Regions from separate parts of the Paenibacillus sp. FSL R5-0912 genome, predicted to be linked through region 3. Evidence: riboswitches for the same ligand, from Rfam matches in the RefSeq annotation. Region 3 holds a riboswitch; each other region holds the start of a gene.

Region 1 (6,351 bases), 1.6 Mb from region 3:
AACTTTATTATTTCAATTTTAATATAAAATAATTTTCCCGATTTTATTGTGAATTATGTCACATTAACAGCCCTCTTTTTTTTAAATACCATTGATTTTTTTTGAACTTCGGGTTAAATTACGAATATACGTTCTCGTTGGAGGAGATGAGATTGATGCACAGAGCAGAGAGCCAGGACAATATGCTGGTGAAATCGTATATCTTGCTGCCGCTCATTTTATCCGCCTTTGAACGCGATGCTTCCATCCTATCCGCAGAGCTGCGCACACCCGATCCTTACCTTGAGGTTCTCCGGACAGCGGCGGGTGCAGCCATAGCCGACCTGCGGGATGTCCGCACCGAGATGAGAGCCCGTGGTCTGAAGGTCTATGCACAGCAGCAGCTGGAAGTTGGCATTGAAGCCAAATTTGTCTGCAGGGGTTATCATGAACGGATGCTGCTGCTGGATGATGTCATTACCGCCCAGTCTACTATCCGCATGCGCAGATATTTGGGTCTTGGCACTCCGGACTCAACCGCCTTGAGATGAACAGCAACTCTGGCTATGTTAATTCTCGGCGTTACTTCCCCCATAAAAAAGAGGCCCGCCATGATTGGCAAGACCTCAGGGTACCCTATTACATCCCTTACCTGAAAATAAGCTGATACCCAGATAAAGATTACATTAAAATCGTCCAATACCCAAGCGTACCGCAGATAACCACAGCCGCTACGGGATACAGGATCTTCCGGCTTACCTGATCCTTAAACACAATAAACAAACAAAGCATACAAAGCCATGCGATAAGAAGGCTGCCCATCTCTTATGCATACGCTCCTTCCCGGCATTTCTGCCCTGGCTCCTGCAGCATACCACCGCAGAGTCCGCTTTCCATATATATAAGAAGATTACCCGCTGAATATCCCTATGATACCCGCTGACAGCTGATAAGCATGAAATTTTTATTTATTTGGCCACAAATGGATTCACCACTCCTGCTCAAGAACGGGATATTCCCAGAAACCTAAGCGCCCTTTGGCAGGTATAGGATGAGCCAGCGCAACGACTTCCTCCAGCTTCCAGGCATACCGGCCTTCTGCATAATCGCCGAACACATATTCATTCCCGCCCGGCCAGTTCTGCTGTGCTTGCTGAGGCGTAACCCCGCAGCAACCAGCCAGCCGGCTGGTCGCAAGGATTACCCCGGAGGGCAGATTATCCGCCGTGTAGCCGTGCCGGGCAAGCACCGATTGATACGGCTCTGTCCTGCATATGGCCTTATCTACCTGCATACCGGCATGGATGGCTAATTCTCCCCGGTAAGCCGTCGGCCAGGAACGGGTCTCGATCTGTTTTTCACCCAGCTCAATTAAGGTTGCCCAAGGCTGGCGAATCGTCAGACACTTCATACAAGTGCCTCCTCTCATAAACAAAATAGGCTCTAGGAATAACATATAAATCGTTTAATAAGATTGATTTCATTTTAGTCCTGCATTCTGTATTAAGCATAAGCAAGCATCGGGCCGGTAGACGATCGGATGAATAAATAAAAAAACGCGACCCCCAAAACCCCGGAAAGCCGCGCCACTATTGAGTTCTTACGGATGCTGGTGAAGGGAATTGAACCCCCGGCCTACGCATTACGAGTGCGTTGCTCTACCCCTGAGCTACACCAGCTTAAAAGGATTGCCCCTGCCAAACAAAAAATATTATAACTCTTTCAGCAGAAAACGCAACCCTTTTTGACTATTACCTCTTCCTATCCCTGCATAAGCCCCAACCCGCGGAAATATTCCAGCGCCTGCTTAGCACTCTCCAGCGACGACACGGCATAAGCCTCTTGCTCTACTATATAATACAGAATTCCGCTTTCCTCTGCCTTGTCGAAGACGCTAGCGAAATCAACCTGCCCTTTCCCGAGGTCAGTCTCTTCATTATTTGCCCCGAAATCCTTAATGTGGACCAGCGGAACACGCCCGGCATAACGCGAGACATAGTCAATCGGCCGGGCCCCGCCCCTGTATACCCACCCCAGATCAAACTCGGCAAACATATGCTCAGCAGGAATCTGCCCCAGCCATATATCGATGACTGCTTTGCCGTCTACCTCCGCAAATTCATAATCATGGTTGTGATACCCGTACTGCAGGCCTGCTGCACGGACCATCGCGGAGGCCTTCTCCAAGAAGGGAATCACCGCCGTCACATCTTCCATCGAGGGGTTCTGCGGAAGCGGTGCCGAAGGGGTGATCATATATTGTAGTCCAAGTTCCTTCGCATATTCAATTTCTTTGGCTAACGCCCGTTCCATGTTATCCAGACTGCTGAAATCCAGGCCCACATGCGCCGAAGGCGCAGCAAGACCCAACCGGTCCAATGTACGGCGCAGTTCTCCTGCAGACACGCCGAAATAACCGGCGAATTCTACCGCCTGGTATCCCATCTCCGCCACTTTGCCCAGTGTACCCAGGAAATCGCGCTCTGTCTGGTCACGCAGTGTGTACATTTGAATTCCGATTTGCTGTGAGGCCTTTGCCATGAAAGATCCGCTCCTTATAGGTTGAATCTGATTACAACTACAGGTACTCCTTACTCTCCTTGCAGCTTACGTTCCACGGATTCCAGCTTGCTGCGGCTCGTAGAAGACTTGTCACGACGGTCATCAATTTTAAGCGAGGTAGATACTCTCTGTGCTCCTGAAGTAAAAGGCGACTCATGCAGCGCTTCTACTGCAGACAGAATCCGTGCAACCGGTCCTTCAATAATAGTCCCCATCGAAGTAAGCTCATAGGTAATCCCCTCCACGGTCTGCAGCACACGCTGCATATCGGCCACATAGCTGCTGAGACTGGTACTGCCAGTGCCAATCGGAATAACGGTCACTTCACCAATCGCCATTATGAAATCCCTCCTGCAAGTTTGATGAGTCTCCTCTTTCCTTACTCCTTAATTGTAACCCTTCAGCGCCCCTCCCACAAATAACCACAGACCCCCCTCTCTATTACTATCTCCCCCGTAAAATTACCAGGATTAGACGCACTCTATTTATGGAGTCTTTGTGGCATCTTTTGGGACAATTTATGACTCATTTAAGGCCATATCCACAGGAAAGTTGTGGATTACCTGTGGACTAACTGTGGATCATCTGTGAGTAAACCTGCGGAACCCGCTCCCCGCGCGGGATTGTAAAAAAACATTTACAAACACAATATATTGAGTTACGTTTATTAAACAACAACAAAATATAGTAGAAACAGGTGTTTCACTCTCTCAATCGAGAGGAGACTTAATAGGGAAACGCGGTGCAAAACCGCTGCGGTCCCGCCACTGTAACCGGATGTTCCAGCCGCCAGATGCCGCTGGAGCAGCATCCACCGGCAACAAGCCACTAAGGGGCTGCGAGGCCCCTCGGGAAGGCGCCGGAGGGCATACCGGAAGCCAGGAGACCTGCCTGTTTCTGTGGCACCATTCAGACTCCTGCGAGGAACAGGCGAGGTGCCCGCATGCGGCCTGCACGAGCAGAGTTAGCCTTTCCGTTAATCGGGCCAGAGGCTGCCGATACCTGAGGACGATAGAGTATCGTTCTCAGGTATCGGCTTCTGCGGAATGTACAAGAACGGGTTATACATAAGCATAGACAACAAGCCCTATACCCCTTTACGTATATTTCACAAAGACCACCGGCAAATTTCCGCTTCCGGATATTTGCATTACGCATTCGGGCATTTCCCGCCTTCCCGGCTGGAGATGTCTTTTTACTGATGTCTTGGAGCACATGCTTCACGCTTATGATACCGAGAGGAGAGAGCTATACAATGACGCTGCTGGAGAAACGATATAACGAAGGACAAGCTGTACAGGAGGTTCTTTTGGAAGAAGTTATTCATTTGGGACGGGATATTATCGACAGCCGGGATTTGGATCTGCTGCGCGAGAATGCCAACTTGAACGGGGAGAGCTTCTCCGGCAAGATGAGCAAATTCGGTAGTGAATATTCCAAGTGGTACGCACGCAATTTCACGATGCCGCCACAGCTCGTGCAGGCTATTGAAGATAATGTTGTATATGTACACGACCTGGATCAATATGCCATCGGAACAACCAACTGCATCTTCATCCCGTTTGAACGTCTGCTCCGCGAAGGCTTCAATACCGGCAACGGAAGCGTCCGCCCTCCGAATTCGATTATGACGGCTATGTCGCTGGTGGCGATTATTTTCCAGTCCCAGCAAAATGCCCAGTACGGCGGCGTATCCGCCAACAAGCTGGATTACGATCTCGCGCCTTATGTCACTAAATCCTTCGCCAAGCTGTTCCGCAAAGGAATGGAATATTTCGAGGAAGGTACCGCCGGAGAAGCGCTCGGCGAGGTTACTATGACCCGCAGCGATCTGGAAGAGAAGTATCCGCGTGCCTTCCGTTTCGCCCTGAAAGAGACAGAAATTGAAACGCTTCAAGCCGCGGAGAGTATGGTACATAACCTGAATACCATGTCCAGCCGCTCCGGCGGCCAGATTCCTTTTACCAGCATCAACTACGGAACCTGCACCTCTCCGGAAGGCCAGCTGGTGATCAGCTCCCTGTTAACTGCTACAATGAACGGGCTTGGCAGCGGAGAAACACCGGTGTTCCCGATTCAGATCTTCAAATGCAAACAGGGTGTCAACCAGCAGCCTGGTGATCCTAACTATGAGCTGTTCGTGAAAGCAGCAGAGTGCTCTGCACGCCGACTGTATCCGAACTTCGCCAATCTGGATGCTCCGCTGAATATGCAGTACTACGATCCAGCCAATCCGGATACTGAATTTGCCACCATGGGCTGCCGGACACGTGTTCTGGGTGACCGCTTCGGACGCAACCACTGCTCCGGCAAGGGCAATCTTTCATTCAACACGCTTAACCTCGTACGTTTGGGACTAGCCTACGGCACAGTAACCGGCCGTCGCCTTGCCGCTGACGAGGAAGGCTTCTTCGAAGATCTTAATCATTATATGGACGTTGCGCTGGATGGCCTGCTGCACCGGTTCCGCATTCAGGCTTCCCAGAAAGCCAAAGCCTCCGATTTCATGATGCGTGAAGGCGTCTGGGAAGGCGGCGAACAGCTTGCACCGGAAGACAGCGTAGGTGAACTGCTGAAGCACGGTAGCCTGTCCCTTGGGTTCATCGGTATGGCCGAGTGCATGAAGGCTATGTACGGCAAACACCATGGCGAAGATATGGAAGTCCACGCCAAGGCAGTGGCTATTGTCCGCCACATGCGCGAATACTGCGACCGCAAGAGCGAGCAGCTGAATCTGAACATTACTCTATTCGCCACGCCTGCCGAAGGTCTCTCCGGCAAATTCACCAAGATAGACCGCAAGGTTCTCGGTTCCATCCCGGGTGTAACGGACCGGGAATACTATACGAATTCATTCCACATTCCGGTCTATTACGACCTGAGCGCAGCCAAGAAGATTAGCCTGGAAGCTCCTTTCCATGAATATTGCAACGCCGGAGCGATCTCTTATGTAGAGCTGAACGGCAATGCCCGCAGCAACCCTGCAGCATTCGTCAAAATCATCAAATACGCGCTGGAGCAGGACATCAGCTATTTCAGCATCAACCACCCGATTGACCGCTGCTCCGGCTGCGGCCACGAAGGTGTGATCGGCACGAACTGCCCGTCCTGCGGCGCTCATGAAGATACAACACATATCCGCCGGCTGCGCCGGGTAACCGGATATCTGACCGGCGACTATCAGACCCGCTTCAATGCCGCCAAGCAAGCCGAAGTACGGGACCGCGTTAAGCATCTATGAACATCTGCGGATATTATCCGGAGTCGATCAATGAAGGCGAGGGATTGCGGGCGGTTCTCTTCTTCAGCGGATGCCGCCACCGCTGCCCCGGATGCTTCAACCCGAAGACCTGGAACTTCAATTACGGAGAGGTCTTTACTCCGGAGCGCAGGCGCGAGATTATCACCGAGATAGCAGATAATCCGCTGTTGGACGGCTTGACTCTGGCAGGCGGGGACCCTTTTTTCTCGGCAGAGGGTGCGGCGGACTTCATCCATGAGCTCCGCGCCGAGCTGCCGGGTTTCCCGGTCTGGATCTATACCGGTTATACGTACGAGGAGCTGACAGCTTCCCCCGGCTCGCCGGAATGGAATCTGCTGGCCCTGTGCCAGGTGGTTATTGACGGACGGTTTGTAGAGGAACTCAAAGACACTACTCTCCCTTACCGGGGAAGCAGCAACCAGCGGATTATAGATATCCCGGCAAGTCTTGCCGGAGATACGGTTATACTTTGGGAGCCTGCGCTAAGCTTTCAAAGGGGATAAGCTCCCCCAGGACAAATACCTTAGTATATTTAAAAAGGGTACTAA
Region 2 (6,351 bases), 1.1 Mb from region 3:
CGGTGTGCATCCTGAAGCGCTGTCACTGCTGCAGGAGCTGGGAACCGTTGCTGACCGCTTCCTGCTGAACCGGATTTCGCTGGACGAGCTGACGATGGAGCAGCTGCTGGAGATTTCCTTCCTGCGCTACCGGGATACGGCGGACTGGCAGCCGCCGCTGGATGCAATCGCTAAGCGTAAAGCGAATGCGCTGCGCGCTGCCTACCGCTGGTTCGGGGAGGAGAAGCCGGACGAGGAGATCTTTGCCGGGCTGTCTCCCCGGGAGCTGGATGATGTACAGCTGCTCGGAGGACGCTGGCTGAAGGAGTCGCGGAGCATCGAGCCGTTCGAACGGCTGCCGCTGGCCTTCTACCACAGCAGTGAACGTGAGGGCGGTCCGCTTGATTACGATGCGCTGCTGGAGCTGGTGGCGCGCAAAGCGGGCAATGATAAGGAAACGGTCTACCGTTTCCTGGCCTGGTCGCAGCATAACCGGCTGTTCACCATCTCGAGCAAGAAGCTGTGGCCGAATTACCGGCGGGCGGTGCTGAAGTATTTCCTGAAGAACGACCGCGAGGCGTTCAAGAACCGCGATTTCCGCAAAAGCTATAGCTCGGCCGCAACGCCCGCCATGCAGAATGTCTACAATGAAGCCCGCTCCCAGCTGGCTTCGCCGCTGGCGCGGTGGGTCAGCCGCAGCCGATTTCAGATCCTGATCTCCGGCAGCGTGCTTGGGATCGTACTGATCATCGCCATCATCGCCATCAGCTGGCTGCGGCCGGATGCGGATACCGCTGCACCGCAGCCGACGGTGAGCCCGGTTCGGGGCGATATCAAGAATTCGGATGGGCAAGTTCAAGCCCCTGTCTCTGTACGGCTGGTTGGCAGCGGAGTGGCAGGTGCCGGGACGGGCACTGGGGCCGAAAACGGTGGAACAGAAGGTACCGGGAACGCTGGCGGGGGTGAAGGCGGCGGAACGGAAGGCGCCGGGAACGCAGGCGGGGGTGAAAGCGGCGGAACGGAAGGCACTGGGAATGCTGGCGGGGATGCAAGCAGCGAGGAAGCAGGCGTCAAGCTGGTGTTCAGCTTTGCCGCTGTGGCGGACTGCTCCGCCTTCAACCCGGCGGAGATCATTGTGATGTCCGGTAATAACGTTGCGGACACTTACAAGGTTGTAGCAACTGCGAGCAGTTGCCTGGCCGCCGGAGTTGACGGCGGCTCTGATGAGGGAGCCGTGGGGACTGACGGCGGAGGAGATGCAGCCGCTGGGAATAGCGGCGGCTCTGGTGGAGCGGGCGCCGGAAATGATGGCGGCTCTGATGAGGGAGCCGTAGGGACTGACGGCGGAGGAGATGCAGCCGCTGGGAATAGCGGCGGCTCTGATGAAGCCGAGGCCTCCCCGGCAGCGGGTGCATCGGGCGCAGGAATCCCTGCGCGCGTATATGAAGTGACGGTGGAGCTGGAGCCTGGCGCGAAGCTGGCCGCGGATGATATGATCACCGCCGGAATCTATACGCTGAAGCTACAGGCACAGGCTAGTCCGGGGAGCATTCCGGGAAGTACCCCGAGCACTACTCCGGAGACTACACCCGGCACCGACCCCACTCCTTCCGCCAGCCCGGACACGGATGCGGAATGATTGAGTGAGAGCCTGAATTGGCCAAACCGGATGTAAGAGAAGTCCGGCATTTCATCAACGGTGCTGCCGCCAAAGTTGGCAGAGGGGTCATTGTATTTTATACACTCAAATCCGGAATAATCAGCCCTATTATGCGTTCTATTGTATTTGATGCATTAGATTTCGGATTTCTGAGCCTATCAGGGGTATATTCCACAATCAATTGTATGAAATACAGCAGAATGCCTTATCGCCGTCTTTTATTCCCATTCTGTTGTACATAATACAATCAACAAGCTTCTGGCTCTTGCCGGAAGCGGAAGAATCACTATTTAAGTCCTGAACAGCACGATATGCCGGGAGAATGCGGCAAGTGTTGTTCAGGCTTTTTTGTGCGGAAGGGGCAGGGTCTGCCTATAATTGAAGCAGCTTGTCTATAGACATACAGGGGAATAGTAGATATGATTGTTTGAGAATATTAAAATTTAATAAGCTTTGGAAAAAGGTGCGGATTTCCGTAGAAACAGGCGCTGTCATGCAACAGATAGCCATGCTGGTTCTACGAGAGTAATCTGCTTAAAAGGGAAGGCCGGTGTAAGTCCGGTGCGGTCCCGCCACTGTAAATGCGGAGCGACTCCTGAGAAGCCACTGTCTGATGATCGGATGGGAAGGCGGGGGAAGCAATGATGCGTAAGCCAGGAGACCTGCCTTTTTCGTTGTTGTTTCTATTCTTCGGGGGTAAGAATGCGGAACAGGTGCAAATATAAGCAGGGGCTGTGTGTAGGGAATCCTCATTTCAGCCGCATGTATTGTATCCTTCCCCGGCCGCCCTGTACAGGGCGGTCTTTATGTTGCACCCGCATCAGCGGAGGACGCAGGATTCATCTATACCATTCTATTCACAGAAAGAGGTCAAGCAATGAAGAACAATCTATCATCTAAGTTTATCCGGCTGGGTCTGATCGTTGTCATGATGTTCGCGGTTCTGGGGGCATCCGTGGCTCCGGCAGGACAGGCTTTTGCCCAGAGTGATACCGCATCAGCCCAGTTAAGCTTGAATGCCGCGAATACAGCCTCAGCTCAACCGGCAGGCACAGCAGTTAATGTAGCTGAGGCAGTCTATGCCACTTCGGAGTTTGTGCTGAAGGCCGAAGTCCGGTCCGACTGGCAGGCCATCGGCCTTGCGCAGGCGGGCTACAAGGTTCCGGATAGTTATTTAAAGGCGCTTGAGAGTAAAGTAGCCGCAGCCAAGGGTGTTTACGCCAGAGCTACGGACTATGCGCGGATTACGCTTGCGGTTAGAGCGCTTGGCGGGAATCCGGCGGATGTCGCAGGCTACAACCTGATTGAGAAGCTCTACAATAACGATAAAATTACCGGCCAGACGCTGAACAACGCAGCCTACGTACTGCTGGCGCTTGATTCCGGAACTTATACTATGCCTGACAATGCCAAATGGACGCCGGCGAAACTGCTGGCTGAGATCCTGTCCAAACAGAATACTGACGGAGGCTTCACCCTGACTACGGGGGCTAGTGATCCGGACATGACAGCGATGGTGCTTACGGTGCTGGCAGGACATAAGGATGATCCGGCAGCCAATACCGCGGGTCAGCGGGCGGCAGCCTGGCTGGCGACTGCACAGGACAAGAACGGCGGCTATGGTGACAGCAGCGAGAGTGTCGCTCAAGCCATTATTGGCCTGTCTTCCTTTGGGATTGACCCGGCAGGAGCGGAGTATACCGCAAACAATGTGAACCTTGTCAGTAAGCTCCTTAGCTTCAGTGCAGCAGGCGGCGGGTTCGCTCATACAGCGGGCGGAAGCTACAATCAGCTCTCGACAGAGCAGGCGCTGGAAGCATTGGTAGCTTACAAGCTTTTCAGCACAGGCAGCAAGCTCTATGATCTTAGCAATTCATCTGTGAAAAGTCCTCAGGTTAGTGTGTCTGTTGCCATTGAGGGCCCTAATGGAACCCTGGCAGAAGGCACTGTATATGCTGGAAATGTACTTCAAGCCCTGGAGAAGGCAGCGGCGGCGAAGAAGGTGGCCCTGGTCAATGAAGCGGGTAATTATGTGACGGGAATTGGCGGCGTGACTGCAGGTGCTTTTGGCGGCTATGACGGATGGATGTATGTTGTAGCGCGTGGTGGAGCATGGATTTATCCAAGTGTAGGCATGGGTGATTTCCTTCTTGCGGAGAATGACCGCGTGCTTGTCTATTATGGCGGGGATAATACACAGGTGGTAGCGTCCGTGACGGTCTCCCCTGCACAGCCGCAGCCTGGACAAGATATTACTGTAAAAGTAACTCAAAAGCAGTGGGTATGGAATGAAGCGACCTTCACTTCCGACCCGGTATCCTCAGCAGCCGCAGGGGTTCAGGTATCTATCGGCGGTAAAACTGCTGTTACGGATGCTGCGGGTTCAGCTGTTGTTGCCGGCGGCCTGCCAGCGAATAAATATACAATTACCGTTACCGGATATCTCAAGGACAGCACACCTGCGGTAGTCCGCTATTCGCAGCCGCTGACCGTGGCTTCTGCTGCGGCTAACCGTGTTGCTTTTACCGATGTGAAGTCAATCTCGCCTTGGGCGCTGGAGTCCGTGTATACGGCCTATGACCGCAAGCTGATGGACGGCGTCAGTGAGAGCAGCCTCGTGTTCGCACCGAAGCAGAATATTACCCGCGCTGAATTTGCGGCACTGCTGCTGAGATTGACTGGAAATGAGCCGTCTGCGGCATCGTCAACCCAGAGTTTCAGTGATGTTAAGGCGGATGCGTGGTATTATGGAGCAGTGAACAAAGCGAAGGAACTGGGAATGGTCAGCGGAGTAACAGGCACAGCCTTCAAACCGGACGGCCCCGTTACCCGCCAGGATATGGCTGTAATGATCGTGAGAGCCTTGAAGCTGGACGAAGCTTCGGCAGCAGCAGGAACCGGGAAATTCACCGATGAAGACCAGATCAGCGCCTATGCATTAACGGCGGTACGTACTGTAACCGGACTTGGAATTATGAGCGGTACCGGCGGCGAATTCGCTCCTGCCACTGCTGTAACCAGAGAAATGGCCGCTGCTGTAGCGGTTAGATTGCCTTAGGTGAGCTTTGAAGGATGATGGGTTACACCAGCTATTCTCCTTATAGACGCATCTTCAGATATGCCTTGATCCTGCGCACATGTAGAGAAAAATGCTATATATGCTGAACTTAAGCTATGAATATAATGCTTAGTCTTCACCACAGTTTAATTTGATTTTCAAGGCTGCTGGCGCAAGAATTTCACGATCTCAACCCGCTTTTGAGGTGTGAGTTCGATTGCCTGTTGGAAATCATGCCCATAATACAACATTTCCATCACGATCCCGGCTATATTCGAAAATTGTTGTACGAAAGGCAGTATTCCTCTTCCGACAAGGGGTGTAGCGGGATAATTCTTGTATTTCATACAACAATCTGCCCGAACCCTTTAGGGATTATGAAGCTAAGTTGTATTATCTGCAAGATTTTGCATGAAGCAGTCTAAAGCGAAAGTGCTGGCGGGATATGCAAGTGGATAAATGCCACTTAATTCCGGGTGAATCTCCCGATATGGCGGCGTAGTTGGAAAAACAACACTTAATCTCGCTTGAATTAGTGAATGACCCGGCTAGGGGCAGAATTAAGTGCCATTAATCCAACTAGAATCGGCAGTGAAGTCCGTATAGCATAAATAAGTGCCGAAAATCCAGTTACTGTTCCGGTGGTGGGATATTTTGCGGAGTTTCGCTAGGGAAGGCGAGGCTACTGCAGCTAGTTAATTAAGCTAGAGCAAATGATGCTGATAAAGCTACAGCAGGTGAAACTGAGAGTATGGTGCCAGCCAGTATTCAAAGAGGTTGATTGCTGATAGAGAAGCTCCTGCAGGTTGCGGGACGGATGCTCAGCGGCCAAGGGGCTGGCTGACGGTGCTTTGCTCAGGATTAGTTTGTTTCATGTCACACTAAGAAATCATAAGGTGTTTGAACGGAACGGGGAACAGGCTGACTGCCCCCGTTCTTTTCCCTTTTGTGGAGGTGCTCGAGGAAATGTTCAGTCTATTGAAATCAAGAAGGTCGAGGCTCTATCCGCTGCTCCTGCTCCTGCTTGTCCTGCTGCTCGCCGGCTGCTCCAAGGCGCAGCCGGATTCCGCAGGCGGCGGGCCTGTGCCGCCCGCCAGTTCCCAGGCCGCGCAGACGCCGCGGCCTGAGGGCACTGCCATACCCTCCGCCCCGGCGGACGGCATGGCAGCTTCCAGCTCCGGCGCAGCGCCAGCCGGAGCCGCCCCCGGCGTAACGGAGCAAGCTCCCGTTACGCAAGCCCCGGTGCCGGCTGCAACCGCGCCGGCGCCCGGCCACACCGGTGCCGCCGCGCCAGCCCCGGCGGCTACCGGCAGTGCCGCCGCGCAAGCCCCGGCGGCTACCGGCAGTGCCGCCGCACAATCCCCGGCGGCCACCGCCAAGCCAGCCGTGCCAGCCCCGGCGGCTACCGCCAAGCCAGCCGCGCCAGCCCCGGCGGCTACTGCCACGCCAGCCGCGCAAGCCCCGGCGGCTACCGCCACGCCGGTGAATACGGTGACTCTCTCCATTACTGGAGATGAGGAGCACGGCGTTATTCTGGCCCCGGCGGCTTATGAAATAGAGAAGAATGAGACTGCGCTGGAACTGCTGCGGCGGATTACCCGCCAGCACAAGATCCAGATGGAATATCAGGGCAGCAAAACCTTTGCCTATGTGG
Region 3 (6,351 bases):
GTTTGTTGTCTAATCCTGTCCGGGTCCTTCCGTCCGGCTGGTATTTGCCGACGCTTCAACAGCATCTGTATAAAAGAGTTCAAAGACCAGATCCTCGTTGTAGTTGCCGAATCCCTTGCCGAACAAGGTAAGACCACCGATATGCTCCGCATCGTCTTCCACAGAAACCTTGAACGTCCACTGTTTATCACGGATACTGACCTGATCCAGCGTAACCTCTGACAGCTTCTGACCGTCCATGAATGTGCCCGCCGGAGTAATCCGCAGCTGCTTAAGCAGTCCATATTGGTTGGTGAGCGCAGGCCACCAGGAAGGAGTGTATTTGCCCGGGCTGTCCCCGTAGTCGCCGGGGCTGGTCCAGAATCCAAGCCGCTGTCCGTTCAGTGTGAAGGTGATGTCGGAGGGCCAGTTATTATTGATGGACGGGGCTTCGGAGGCAATCTCCATGGTGATGACCAGTTCCTCAGGATTCTGGCTGGACAGCAGGAAGTTCGGGATTTTATATTCCACGAATCCTTTGCCGAACCACAGGATGCCTGCATTCACCCGCTCCTGATCCCAGAAATACCGCGGATCGTCAAAGTTGCCGATTACCCGCTCGGTGGTAGATAATCCGCAGGTCGGTTCAATCTGGAAATCAGAGTAGTGGCCCACGGGTATTTCCTTACGGTAGCCTCTGCGCTGTGTTCTGGCTTGTCCGGGGAAAATAATCTCAGCACTCTCGGCGGCCAGTGTACAAATCTTCTGCAGTCCGCTGCGCCCGGGAGCCATGTGGCTGCGGATCAGTCCGGCAGCTTCCAGCTTGCGCACATGCATCGTCATAATGGCACTGCTGAGCTTCAGCGCCCCGGCCAGTTCCTTGACGTTCATAGGCTGTTCGGACAGCAGCCGCAGCATCTGCAGGCGCACAGCGCTGGATAACGCTTCATACACGGGTAAAGATTGTTCGGTTAGATCAAGTTTCATGTGCTGCCTCCACGTTCAGGTTATATAGTTAATAATTATATTACTCAAATGATATTCTTACAAGCAAATGAATATTGCCTAACAAGCAAATGAATACTGCGCCTCGCAGCCTCTCCAATTTTATCACAGACATGCAGAGCCTGTTCCGCTATGATGTAGGATGGATTAGCGATGTAACAAGGTGCTCTTGCCGGATCAGGCAAGGGATAACAGGGAATCGGGTGCAAGTCCCGAGCGGTCCCGCCACTGTAAGGAAGAGCTGAACTTCATGATGTCACTTGGGGAGATCCCGGGGAAGACGAAGGATGCAGCGCCCGTATTCCAAGCCAGGAGACCTACCTTGATTACACACACCACGACTCTACGCGGATAGGAGCGGTGTACGGATAGGTTAATAAGATGAGGCGATGTGCCCCTGTAGAACCGGAGGGAATCTTGAAGATCAAGATCAGAGCCGGCTCAATGTTATGCAGACACAGCGTTGAGCGGACCATGCGGAGCGACCGGGTGCAGAGCCCTTTGCTGGCGCACGGCAGTGCTCTCTATCGAATCATACCTGCGTACATACACTCCCACCCAGAAGGGCGGGAGTTTTTTGGTTTGCCATATTTAAGAAACGTGGAGGCTGACAAATGAAGAAACGCGGATTTTGGAGTTTTGCGGCGCTGATTGCCGGATTTACAGTGTTCTTTTTGCTGAATGAACCTGGGACGGCCCAGGCTATGCACATTATGGAAGGGTTTCTGCCGGTAGGCTGGGCTGTGTTCTGGTGGGTGGCGTTTTTACCGTTCTTTGTGCTCGGGATTATCAGGCTTAGATCGATGACCAAGGAGAATCCGGAGCTGAAGCTGCTGCTCGGTCTGGCAGGGGCGTTCACGTTCGTTCTATCGGCGCTCAAAATGCCTTCCGTTACCGGAAGCAGCTCTCATCCTACGGGTACAGGGCTTGGTGCTGTAATGCTGGGGCCGCTGCCGATGGGCGTGATCGGCTCGATTGTGCTGTTGTTTCAGGCGCTGCTTCTGGCGCACGGGGGAATCACTACACTCGGGGCGAATGCGTTCTCGATGGCGGTCGCGGGGCCTTTTGCCGGATATGCAGTCTATAAGCTGTTGATGAAGCTGCCGGACCGAGAGAAGCTGGCCTTATTCTGTGCGGCGGCGGTTGCCGACCTGATGACTTATGTAGTGACTTCCGTCCAGCTTGCGGTGGCTTTTCCGGCTGGGGATGGCGGGGTTCTGGCGTCTTTTCTCAAATTCGGGGGGATCTTTGCCGTAACGCAGATTCCGCTGGCCATCAGCGAAGGGCTGCTGACCGTATTATTGTGGAACTGGCTGAAATCGTACAGTCCGAATGAAATGTCGCTCCTGAAACGCAAGGTTAAAGGGGGAAATGCATAATGAGCAATAAATGGAAAAATGGGTTGATGCTGCTGGCCGTTGTTCTGTTGTGTGTGCTGCCGCTGTTGTTCGTAGAAGGGGAGTTCGGCGGGGCCGATGATGCTGCCGAGAGTGTGATCACAGAGATTAACCCGGAATATGAACCCTGGTTCAAGCCGCTGACCGAAATCCCGGGTGAGACGGAGAGTATGCTGTTCGCATTACAGGCGGCGATTGGCGCCGGAGTGATCGGATATTCACTGGGGCTGCTGAAAGGGAAACAAGGCCAGGCGAAGCAGAACAGCATCAGCAAGTGATCAGACGAATTGATGTCCTTTCTTATAATAATGCCTTAAGGCAGCTGTCTCCCATGTGGAAAAGCTCGTTCGCGGCACTGATGTTCCTGCTCTCCTATACCGTGGATCCGGTGCTGCAGATTGTGATTACGCTGTGGATGATGTCATGGTGCATCCTGCATGCCAAAATTCCCTATCGCGCCTATTTGCTGCTGTTTGGTACGGCGCTGCTGTTCTATGGCCTTAGTGTCCCGGCACTGCTCGTGGAATTCGGCCACCCCGCTGCCGGGGAAGCTGGCGTATTCCGGATTTCGGGGCAGCCTCTTCCGGTGTATATCACAGCTGCAGGACTGGAACGGGCCGCTGAACTGCTGGTTAGGGTCTCTGCCTGCACAAGCTGCTGCTTCTTCCTGATGTTCACCACGCCGTTCAGTGAGCTGCTGCAAGTGCTCCGCAGACTGCGTATGCCGCAGATTGTGCTGGAGCTGATGCTGATCATGTACCGCTTCCTGTTCCTGCTGAATGATGCAGCGCACGGACTGATGCTGGCCCGGAGGCTGCGCGGCGGCCGGAGAGGGTACAAGGCCAGGCTGCGGGAGACGGCGGCCATGGCTGGCGCCCTCTTCGGCAATACGATGCACCGTTATTACGGATTATCGCAGGGGCTGCTGACCCGCGGGTTCACGGGGGAGATCATTCTGCCGCCGTATACCGCGCGGCCTGTGCCGCGGCGTTATGCGGTCCGGGCGTATGCGGGGATCGCTGTGCTGGCGCTGGCGCAGCTTTGGCTGTGGCTGAGCGGTTGAAATTAAGATTTTAGTGCAGGAAAGCTGCTGGCTTTTTTGAAATCATGCCCAAAGTACAACAATTTCCCCGATATATCGGATGTATTCCAAGATTGTTGCACAAGAGGCAGCATTTCGTCTCCTCCAAGTGGCTTCACGGGACAATTCTTGTATTTCATACAACACTCCCCCCGAAGGCCGGTGTATCTAGGTATCAAAGCTGTAAAACATACAACATTTATCCAATTTCGATTTGCCAAATCACATTAGAGGAGTACGCCATGGACATGGAATATAGTCTGGCTTTTGACGGGGTGGTGTTTCATTACCCGGATACGAAGGAAGCCGCGCTGCGTGAACTAACCCTCTCCATTCCCAAAGGCCGCAAAACGGCGGTGCTCGGCCATAATGGTTCGGGCAAATCGACCCTGTTCCTGCATGCTGTCGGCATTCTGCGTCCACAGAAGGGTACGGTTCAGCAGGGAGGTAAGACATTGTCCTATGCCAAAAAAGAGCTGGCTGCGCTGCGGCGAAGCGTGGGCCTTGTTTTTCAGGACCCGGAGCAGCAGCTCATATTGAGCTCGCCTCTGGAGGACGTGTCCTTCGGGCTGCGGGGAACGGGGATGGACGAAGCCGCAATAGCTGAGCGCTGCCGCAGTGTCATGGAACTGCTGAACCTGACGGAGCTGAGTGACAAACCGGTTCACCAGCTTAGTCTGGGGCAGAAAAAACGCACCGCACTCGCCGGAGTAATGGCGATGGAGCCGGAGCTGATCCTGCTGGATGAGCCGACCTCGTATCTGGACCCGTTATCTGAGACACAGATGCTGCAGGGTCTTGACCTTATACATGAAAAAGGCACAACCATAGTTATGACTACGCATGATATGAACTTGGCGTACCGCTGGGCGGACTGGATTATCGTACTGGATCAGGGGAGGTGCCGGGCTGAGGGGACGCCTGAGGAGATTTTTGCCGGGGCGGAAGAATTGCAGGCCATCGGCCTTGATCTGCCGCTGCTGGCCGACTTGTGGTACAGCCTGCCTGCACGGCTCACCGCCGGCCGGCCGGCTCCCCGCACGGCGGGAGATTTCAAATCCGTACTAAACAGGCTGCTGAATAGTTAATACAGGCATTCACGAACGGGGGAAGAAGAATGAAGAAACAAGGAAAGCTGCTCATTATCGGCTTCGGTCCCGGAGCGCTGGAGCATATTACCGGCCGGGCGCTGGCTGCTCTCGAGGAGAGTGAGGCTGTAATCGGCTACAACACTTATGTGGAGCTGATCAAACCGCTGCTGCGGCATCAGGAGATTGTCGGCACTGGTATGACCGAAGAGGTCAGCCGGGCGCAGGAGGCCGTCCGCAGAGCCGAGGCTGGTCAGACCATTGCCGTAATATCCAGCGGCGATGCCGGTGTATACGGCATGGCGGGGCTGGTCTACGAGGTGCTGATTGAACGGGGCTGGAACCGGGCTGACGGAGTAGAGGTCGAGGTGATCCCCGGAATATCAGCGATTCAGTCCTGTTCTTCCCTGCTGGGAGCGCCGGTTATGCATGATTCCTGCACAATCAGCCTGAGCGATCATCTTACCCCGTGGGAGAGCATTGCCGCGCGTGTAGAAGCGGCGGGCGCCGCGGATTTCGTGATCGCCTTCTATAACCCGCGCAGCGGCAAGCGGACGCGGCAGATTGAAGAAGCGCGCAATATCCTGCTGCGTTACCGTGATCCTTCCACGCCGGTCGGCATTGTCAAAAGCGCCTACCGTGACCGTCAGCAGACGATCGTCACTACGCTGCAGGAGATGCTGGAGCATGAGATCGGCATGCTCTCTACGGTTATCGTCGGCAACTCGGCGACGGTGGTCTACGAGGGTCTGATGGTTACGCCGCGCGGATACGAGCGCAAGTACAATCTTGGCGCGCAGACGCAGGCGCTGAAGCCGCATGAGCGGCTGCGCCCTGCGGCCGAGCCTTGGTCGCTGGCTGCGGCTGAGGCGGGGCGGTCTGAAGGGGCAGGGGTGGAGAGTGTGGGCGCTGAGGCGGGGCGGATAGATGGAGCTATGACACCGAGTGCAACTGCCGGTGAAACCGGACGGGTAGAACGATTGGTGTTAGAGAGTATGGCTCCAACTGACGGGGGACGGACGGAGGAGGCTGCGGGGTTAAGTCTGGCAACATCTGCGCGCGTGGAGCGTCCACGTATTTCTGCCGTTCAGCTGGCGGAACACGCTGATGAAGCCTTCGAGCTGGAGGTCTCTCCTGTCCTCGGCAGCCGCAGATTCAGCGGTATCCAGATGAAGCTGATGGCAGAGCTGGCAGGCGATGACGGGCAGCTGATCTATACGAAGGACGGACATTTTCTGCTGCGCAGCCATCCGGGAGACCGGGCTGAGTTGGCGGCGAAGCTGACAGAGGCAGAACTGAGCGTAAGTATACCCGGTGATTATGTGAAAGTAAAAACCTGCGGGTTCTGTGAATTGCGGAGAAGCGGCGCTTTAAGCGCTGCGGTCCGCCTGCATACCCTGCTGCATGGACTTGCTGTACCCAAAGAGCTGCATATCAGCGTGGCGGGCTGCGGCATGGCCTGCAGCTCGGCTGTTCTGGACGATATCGGGCTGGTCCTTTCGCGGGGCAGCTATGAGCTCTATCTGGGCGGCAAGAAGTCGGGCCGGGGAGCACATGCCGGCACGCTCGTCCGTGAAGGTATGAATGAAGATGAAGCCGTGGCTGCTGTAGCAGCGGCAGTGGAGCATTATACTGCGCAAGGCCGGGAGAAGGAGCGGTTCCATGCTTTTTATGAACGGATGGGCAGTATTGAAGAACAGGTGAACAGCACTCCAAGGAGTATGGATAATAATGACAGCATAGAGGGAGCACGCATGATGAGAACCGTATTACTGGTTGGACATGGAAGCCGGATTCAAGC

Evidence for each region. Region 3 has a riboswitch for cobalamin ahead of R50912_RS09215 (energy-coupling factor ABC transporter permease). Riboswitches for the same ligand answer to the same signal wherever they lie in the genome.
Region 1: linked by a shared signal. The riboswitch ahead of R50912_RS02405 (anaerobic ribonucleoside triphosphate reductase) and the one ahead of R50912_RS09215 (energy-coupling factor ABC transporter permease) in region 3 are both predicted to bind cobalamin.
Region 2: linked by a shared signal. The riboswitch ahead of R50912_RS33070 (S-layer homology domain-containing protein) and the one ahead of R50912_RS09215 (energy-coupling factor ABC transporter permease) in region 3 are both predicted to bind cobalamin.

The regions. Positions count from the first base shown of each region.
Region 1 covers NZ_CP009282.1:553,747-560,097, reverse strand. Annotated here, with positions in the region: gene R50912_RS02430 (YhjD family protein) at 153-530, shown strand; gene R50912_RS02425 (ASCH domain-containing protein) at 968-1,390, opposite strand; tRNA gene R50912_RS02420 (tRNA-Thr) at 1,587-1,658, opposite strand; gene R50912_RS02415 (sugar phosphate isomerase/epimerase family protein) at 1,741-2,520, opposite strand; gene R50912_RS02410 (MTH1187 family thiamine-binding protein) at 2,571-2,879, opposite strand; cobalamin riboswitch at 3,220-3,450, shown strand; gene R50912_RS02405 (anaerobic ribonucleoside triphosphate reductase) at 3,797-5,782, shown strand; gene nrdG (anaerobic ribonucleoside-triphosphate reductase activating protein) at 5,779-6,306, shown strand.
Region 2 covers NZ_CP009282.1:1,083,151-1,089,501, forward strand. Annotated here, with positions in the region: gene R50912_RS04660 (GAP1-N2 domain-containing protein) at 1-1,618, shown strand, start outside; cobalamin riboswitch at 2,135-2,323, shown strand; gene R50912_RS33070 (S-layer homology domain-containing protein) at 2,517-4,697, shown strand; gene R50912_RS04675 (DUF4430 domain-containing protein) at 5,664-6,351, shown strand, end outside.
Region 3 covers NZ_CP009282.1:2,189,171-2,195,521, forward strand. Annotated here, with positions in the region: gene R50912_RS09210 (ArsR/SmtB family transcription factor) at 10-966, opposite strand; cobalamin riboswitch at 1,129-1,323, shown strand; gene R50912_RS09215 (energy-coupling factor ABC transporter permease) at 1,599-2,363, shown strand; gene R50912_RS09220 (energy-coupling factor ABC transporter substrate-binding protein) at 2,363-2,659, shown strand; gene cbiQ (cobalt ECF transporter T component CbiQ) at 2,656-3,444, shown strand; gene R50912_RS09230 (energy-coupling factor ABC transporter ATP-binding protein) at 3,705-4,550, shown strand; partial or broken gene cobJ (precorrin-3B C(17)-methyltransferase) at 4,580-6,244, shown strand; gene R50912_RS36425 (sirohydrochlorin chelatase) at 6,308-6,351, shown strand, end outside.